2 regions of the Halomonas sp. TA22 genome follow, and region 1 is predicted to be linked to the other one. Evidence: riboswitches for the same ligand, from Rfam matches in the RefSeq annotation. Region 1 holds a riboswitch; the other holds the start of a gene.
What was found. Region 1 has a riboswitch for thiamine pyrophosphate ahead of thiM (hydroxyethylthiazole kinase). Riboswitches for the same ligand answer to the same signal wherever they lie in the genome.
Positions count from the first base shown of each region.

Region 2: linked by a shared signal. The riboswitch ahead of thiC (phosphomethylpyrimidine synthase ThiC) and the one ahead of thiM (hydroxyethylthiazole kinase) in region 1 are both predicted to bind thiamine pyrophosphate.

Region 1 is NZ_CP053108.1:922,393-925,959, forward strand. Features, by position in the region: gene phnD (phosphate/phosphite/phosphonate ABC transporter substrate-binding protein) at 1-233, opposite strand, end outside; gene HJD22_RS04285 (hypothetical protein) at 301-441, opposite strand; gene thiE (thiamine phosphate synthase) at 546-1,160, opposite strand; gene thiM (hydroxyethylthiazole kinase) at 1,150-1,959, opposite strand; TPP riboswitch at 1,984-2,077, opposite strand; gene mntR (manganese-binding transcriptional regulator MntR) at 2,199-2,660, shown strand; gene HJD22_RS04305 (metal ABC transporter solute-binding protein, Zn/Mn family) at 2,777-3,567, shown strand, end outside.
Region 2 is NZ_CP053108.1:1,945,508-1,949,074, reverse strand. Features, by position in the region: gene HJD22_RS09090 (porin family protein) at 1-370, shown strand, start outside; gene thiC (phosphomethylpyrimidine synthase ThiC) at 441-2,330, opposite strand; TPP riboswitch at 2,402-2,526, opposite strand; gene HJD22_RS09080 (lysophospholipid acyltransferase family protein) at 2,788-3,567, opposite strand, start outside.

The sequences.
Region 1 (3,567 bases):
TCGGCCCACACCTCGGCATAGACTGCCGGATCCTCCACCGGGGTGTAGGCGAACACCAGGGTGCTGGGATCGAGCCACTGCGACTCGTCTTCGGGGACGTCGGCGACCATGTCGCCATTGGCATCGGTGAAACGTGACGCCAGCTCGGCATGGGCCTGAAGGGCGCCAACGGCGAAGGTGCCAACGAGGGTGGCACCCAGCAGCTTGGTGGAAAGGGAGGAAGTGCGGGACATGAGATGGACCTCGTCACATAGGTTGCGGGACGAGGCCATACTGAGCGCCTAGGATGACACTCCCATGTCAGGAAGATGTCGGTTGAATGTCAATGCGTCGGTAGCACAGACGCTGGATCAGTGCCGAATCGTGGCTGACGATCATCACGCCGCAGCGCCGCTCGTCGAGGCCCAGGCGCGTCATCAACGGGGCGATGGCCAGCAGCACGCTATGTGCGGTAGGCCATGTCGCCAGACAGGGGCACGTGGGCTGAGCTGCCCGATTCCTTTCCTGTCTGGCCATGAGGTGCGGGAGCGAGCGCTGCTAGAAGCCTAGCGCGACAGGAAGGCGCGCGCCGCCGCCTCGGGATCGTCCTGTCCACAGATCGCCGAGACCACAGCGGCACCCTGTACCCCGGCATCGCGTAGCTGAGCCATATGGTTGGCCTGAAGGCCACCGATGGCTACCGCCGGCAGTGGGCTGGCGGCGGCCAGCGTGGCGAGGCCATCGAAGCCCAGGGGCTCGGCATGATCGCGCTTGGTGCGTGTGGCGAAGACCGGGCCCAGCCCGAGGTAGTCGAGGGCAGCGGAGTCGAGGCGTGCCATTTGGGCGAGTGTCTGTGCCGAGAGGCCGAGTATCGCCTGGGGGCCGAGGGCATCGCGCGCGGCCGCCACGTCACCGTCACCTTGGCCGATATGCAGGCCATCGGCGCCGCTGGCCAGCGCCACCGCGAGACGATCGTTGATGATCAGCGGTACGCCGCTTCCCGCCAATACTGCCTTGAGCCGGCGGGCCTGGTCGGTCAGCTCGGCGTCGCTGGCCTGCTTGTCGCGCAGCTGTACCAGCGTCACGCCACCGCGTACGGCAGCGAGTACCGTCTCCTCCAGGCCGCGTTGGGCGCACAGCTGGGGGTCGGTGACGAGGTAAAGGGTCAGGTCAGGTCGCATCGTCGAACTCCAGCTGCAGGCGATCGTTCAGGGTGGCGGGGTCGAGCTCGTAAAGCGTATCGAGGAACAGGGGCATGAAGCTGCCCGGCCCGCGAGCGTGGCGGCCGGCCGACTCGCCGGCAATGGCGTAGCTTGCCAGCGCTGCCACGCAGGCCTCGAAGGGTTCCTCGGCATTTGCCAGGAAGGCCGCCACCACGCCGGTCAAAGCGCAGCCCAGCGTGGTGACGCGCGGCATCAGTGCATGACCGCCGCGGATGCGCGCCAGGCGTCGGCCGTCGCTGATCAGGTCGGTCTCGCCGGTCACCGCCACCACACCGCCGATGCGCCGGGCGAGCCGGTGGGCGGCCTGCTTCGCGGCGTCGGCCGGGTCGCTGCTGTCGACGCCGCGACCCGCCGTGGTGTGGGCTTCCAGGGCCAGGATCTCCGATGCGTTACCGCGTACCACGCTGGGTTTCAACGCGAGCAGGCGAGCGGCAATGTCGCGGCGGTAACCGGTGGCGCCCACCGCCACCGGGTCGAATACCCAGGGCTTGCCGGCAGCCCGCGCCGCCTCGGCGGCCTCCGCCATGGCCGCGACCCACGGCGGCGAAGGGGTGCCGATGTTGATCGTCAACGCATCGGCCCGGGCGGCGAACTCGGCAGCCTCCTCGCGGGCGTGCATCATCGCCGGCGAGGCGCCGATGGCCAGCAGCACATTGGCCATGCTGTTCATGGCCACCAGGTTGGTAATGTTGTGGATTAGCGGAGCGGTGGCGCGCAGGCGAGCAAGGTGCGCGCCGGCATCGAGCGTGGCGGTCATGGAGCCTCCCCGGCGTGAGTCGCACGGGAGGCCCGTGCGACTCCCTACGCCGGCATTATCCGGGTCAGGTTCGAAGGGTGCTTCTCAGCCGCTTTCGTCGGCGCCCCTGTCGCAAGAGCGTCGATCATACCCAGCCGATGGCCATGACGAAAGGCACCACGGCCCGTCGATAAGGTTGCATTGGCCTAGGCGATAGGCATGATGATGACACCTACATAGCCTGTAGATAGCGCCGAACAATGAGTGAGACACCTTCCAGCCCCCCGGGCCAAGAGCCGTTGATCGAAGCGGAAAGCCATGTGCAGGGGTTTCGCAAGGCCCGCGACGCACGCCGTACCGAGCTCGTCGAGGATTATGTGGAGCTGATCGCCGACCTGATCGGCGATACCGGCGAGGCGCGGCAGACCGATATCGCCCGCCGGCTGGGAGTGGCGCAGCCCACCGTGGCCAAGATGCTCACACGCCTGGCCGAGGGGGGATACATCATCAAGCGTCCCTACCGTGGCGTCTTCCTGACCGATGCGGGGGAGCGGCTTGCCGCGATGAGCCGGCGACGCCACCAGATCGTCGAGGAGTTCCTGTGCAGGCTGGGTGTTCATCCCGACACGGCCCGGCTCGATGCAGAGGGAATCGAGCACCATGTCAGTGCCGAGACGCTCGAGGCCTTCGAGCGTTATCTCAACACGTCTGATCGCCAATAGAAAATTTCTTGCCACACGATAGATTCTCCCTTCTTGTTTCTTCGGTCTTGCGTGCTATTTTATAGCTTATGCTATAAATCATAGTGTATTGCACTTTTTATAGGAGAGGCCAGCTAATGAGGTCCTGGACATTGACACTGGGTGCGCTGGCGCCCCTGGCGCTCACAGTAGGCACCGCCACTGCAGCCCAACCCCCGCTCAACGCCGTGACGACGATCGGCATGATCGGCGATGTGATCGAAAAGGTGGGCGGCGAGTGCGTGGCAGTGGAGGCGATCATGGGGCCGGGCGTCGACCCGCATCTCTATCAGGCCAGTGCCGGCGATGTGAACACCTTCCAACGCGCCGATGTCATCTTCTATTCCGGATACGCCCTGGAGGGCCAGCTGGGCGACGTGCTGGAGCGCTTCGGCGAGACCAAGCCGACTCTGGCCGTATCGCCCGCCGCGATCGCCACGGCGGACCTGATCACGGTGCAGGACCTGTACGGCATCGATCCCCATGTATGGATGGATGTGAGCCTGTGGGCGCAGATCGTCCCGGTGATCGCCGAGACGCTTGGCGAGCAGCGTCCAGAGTGTGCCGAACGGATGGTCGAGAACGCCGAGCATTACGCGGTGCAGCTGCAGGCGCTGCACGAGTGGGTCGGCGAGTCCATCGCGACGATTCCCGACGCGCAGCGCATTCTGGTCACCGCCCACGACGCCTTCGGCTACTACGGCCGCGCCTACGACATTGAGGTCGCCGGAATCCAGGGCATTAGTACCGAAACCGAGACCGGCATCGCCGATATCCGCGAGATGGCGGCGATCGTCGCCGAGCGCGAGGTGCCCGCTGTGTTCGTCGAGAGCACCATCAATCCGCGCACCGTGCAGGCAGTGATCGATGCAGCCGCCGAGCGTGGCCA
Region 2 (3,567 bases), 1.0 Mb from region 1:
TCCCGACCGCGGCCCGAGCCGTGACGATGTCGGCCTGCGCCTGCGCGGTGGTGCCCAGTTCAACGATTACTTTGCCCTCGAAGGTCATGTGGGCGGCGGCGGCTCCGATGGCCCGGCCGAACTCGAATATCTGGTCGGCGCCTATGCCAAGGGCATCCTGCCCATCGCAGACGAGGTTCGCCTTTACGGCCTTGCCGGTCTGACCGAGGTGGATTTCGACATCGACCGCACCAGTGGACTCTCCTATGGGGCGGGTGCTGAATTTGACCTGACGCCCAACCTGGCGCTGGGTGCCGATTACATGCGCTATCTCGACAAGTCCGATTACACCTTCGATGCGGCCAGTGTCGGCCTGCGCTACCGCTTCTAGTCGTTACGTTGTATTTGAATGACATCGCCCCCGCCACGTCAGTGGCGGGGGCGATGTCGTAGGGCGCGGTTTAAACTTCCTTGTAGAGTTCCGCTCCCGCCTGCCTGAACTTCTCCGCCTGCGCCTCCATCCCGCGCATTACCGCTTCCTGGTCGCCATCGAGGCCGTTGTCCCGAGCGTAATCGCGTACTTCCTGGCTGATCTTCATCGAGCAGAACTTGGGTCCGCACATGGAGCAAAAATGGGCCACCTTGGCCGAGTCCTTGGGCAGCGTCTCGTCGTGGTATTCCCGGGCCGTGTCCGGATCCAGGCCGAGATTGAACTGATCCTCCCAGCGGAACTCGAAGCGTGCCTTGGACAGCGCGTTGTCACGCCTTTGTGCAGCAGGATGCCCCTTGGCCAGGTCGGCAGCATGCGCGGCGATCTTGTAGGTGATGATGCCGGTCTTCACGTCGTCCTTGTTGGGCAGGCCGAGGTGCTCCTTGGGCGTCACGTAGCAGAGCATGGCACAGCCGTACCAGCCGATCATGGCCGCACCAATGCCGGAGGTGATGTGGTCGTAGCCCGGTGCGATGTCGGTGACCAACGGGCCCAGGGTGTAGAAGGGCGCCTCGTCACAGTACTCGAGCTGCTTGTCCATGTTCTCCTTGACCAGGTGCATGGGAACATGGCCGGGGCCCTCGATCATCACCTGAACGTCGTGCTTCCAGGCGATATGGGTCAGCTCCCCCAGGGTCTTGAGCTCGGCCATCTGCGCCTCGTCGTTGGCGTCGGCCACCGAGCCGGGGCGCAGGCCGTCACCCAGCGAGAAGGCGACATCGTAGCGCTTGCAGATCTCGCAGATCTCCTCGAAGTGGGTATAGAGAAAGCTCTCCTGGTGGTGGAAGAGACACCACTTGGCCATGATCGAACCGCCGCGGGAGACGATGCCGGTGACGCGCTTGGCGGTGAGCGGCACGTAGCGCAGCAGCACCCCGGCGTGGATGGTGAAGTAGTCCACGCCCTGTTCGGCCTGCTCGATCAGGGTATCGCGAAATACCTCCCAGGTGAGGTCCTCGGCCACGCCATTGACTTTCTCCAGCGCCTGGTAGATCGGCACCGTACCGATGGGTACCGGGGCGTTGCGGATGATCCACTCGCGAGTCTCGTGGATGTTCTGGCCGGTGGAGAGGTCCATGATGGTGTCCGCGCCCCAGCGGATGCCCCAGGTCATCTTGTCTACCTCCTCCTCGATGGACGAGGTCACCGCCGAGTTGCCCAGGTTGCCGTTGATCTTCACCAGGAAGTTGCGACCGATGATCATCGGCTCCGATTCCGGGTGGTTGATGTTGCAGGGAATGATGGCGCGACCGGCGGCCACCTCGGCACGCACGAATTCGGGTGTGATCTCCTCGGGCAGGCGGGCGCCGAAGCCCTGGCCCGGATGCTGGTGGCCGAGAATGCGCTCCACCTCTTCGGTGCCCAGTGCTTGCCGGCGCTGGTTTTCTCGGATGGCGATAAATTCCATCTCCGGGGTGATGATTCCCTGGCGGGCGTAGTGCAACTGGGTGACGTTCTTTCCCTCCTTGGCACGGCGGGGCGTGCGGGTCAGGTCGAAGCGCAGCTGTGCGAGGGTGGGATCATTGGCGCGACGTCGGCCGTACTCGCTGGTAGGACCATCAAGGAATTCGATATCGCCGCGCGCCTCGATCCAGGTGCGGCGCAGCTCGGGCAGGCCGCGACGCAGGTCGATGGCGGTGTCCGGGTCGGAGTAGGGGCCGGAGGTGTCGTAGACCAGTAGCGGCGGGTTCTCCTCATCGGCGCCGGAAGTGCGCGTCGGCGAAAGCGAGATCTCGCGGAACGGCACGCGGATGTCGGGGCGCGAGCCCTCGATGTAGATCTTGCGCGAGCCTGGCAGTGGTTTGATCGCGGCCTCATCGACCTGTGCGGTCTCGGCGAGGAAGTGGGCGGTCTTACTCATGGGTGTTCTCCCTTGGGTTATGCGTTTTTCAGGGAGGACAGCTGGGGGGACAGGGGTAGGCCGCATGGCCTGATTGCCTGTCGCTTGATCCCTACGCTGGTCCTAGCCAGATCAGGTTCAACGGGCCCCGCCGTGACGACAGCATTGTGTCGTATGGCGATCTCAGCCGGTTCCACCGGCACCCCGTCAAGCGAATTGCGTCAAGCTTAGGGGAAGGGGGGAGGGGTCGCAAGGCGTGGTGGAGTGAAACGGAAGTGTTAAGTCTCGTTCATTGGTCTATTATCAGTGGTATATAAGATTTTGCTTTTTTAAGGTTTTGACACAGGGAGGGCGCGTGGACTCGATGATGACCCACGAAGCAAGATTGCCTCACTCACGCTGATCGAGCCCGGCGTGGCGCCCGCGCCATGGGCCAGGAACGCCCAGGTATCGCATACTCTGCCGCAGGCGGCACCGCTCAGTAGAGGCGGAAGGAGGCGTGGTCGGGGTGGCCCTCCTGCTCTTGAATCACCTTGCGGTAGCGCTTGTACTCCCACTGGTACTGGGCCGGGTCGAGGGCGATGGCACTCTCCACGCAGGCATTCACACCGGTGGCCGAAAGCATGTCGTCCTGCTCGTAGACGCGCGCATCGGCTGCCAAGAAGTGAATGGCGAAGCCGCGCCCTGGCAGGCGCCTGGCCACGCCGGTAACGACCCGCGCCTGGGTACGCGCCACCAGCTTGGGCAACAGGGTAGCGGTATAGGCCTGACGTTCATAGAAGGGGGCGAAGACACCACTGCCCCAGTCGGGCTCCTGATCGGGCAGGATGCCCACCGCCTCGCAGCGCTTTAGTGCCTTGAGCAAAGCGGCCACACCACGTGGGTTGGTGGGTACCAGACTTGCGCCCATGCGCTCGCGACCGTGACGAATCACCGGGTCGAGTTCGGCGATCTTGGGCGGCTCGTACATGGCGGTGAAGGGGAAGTGGCTCGACAGCCAGAAGTTGAGCACTTCCCAGTTGCCGAAATGGGGGGCCAGCACGATCACGCCGCGCTCCTCGGCGCGGGCCTCGTCGAGCAATTCCCGACCGTGCACCTCGACGATCGCGGCCTCGACCCGCTCGGGCATGGCCATCCACGCAAAGCCCAGCTCGAACATGGTGGCGGTGGAGTGGGTCAGGCTATCGCGGGCCAGGCGCTGACGCGCCTGCTTTTCCTGGTTCGGATACACCTCGGCGAGGTTGATCTCGGTCACCTC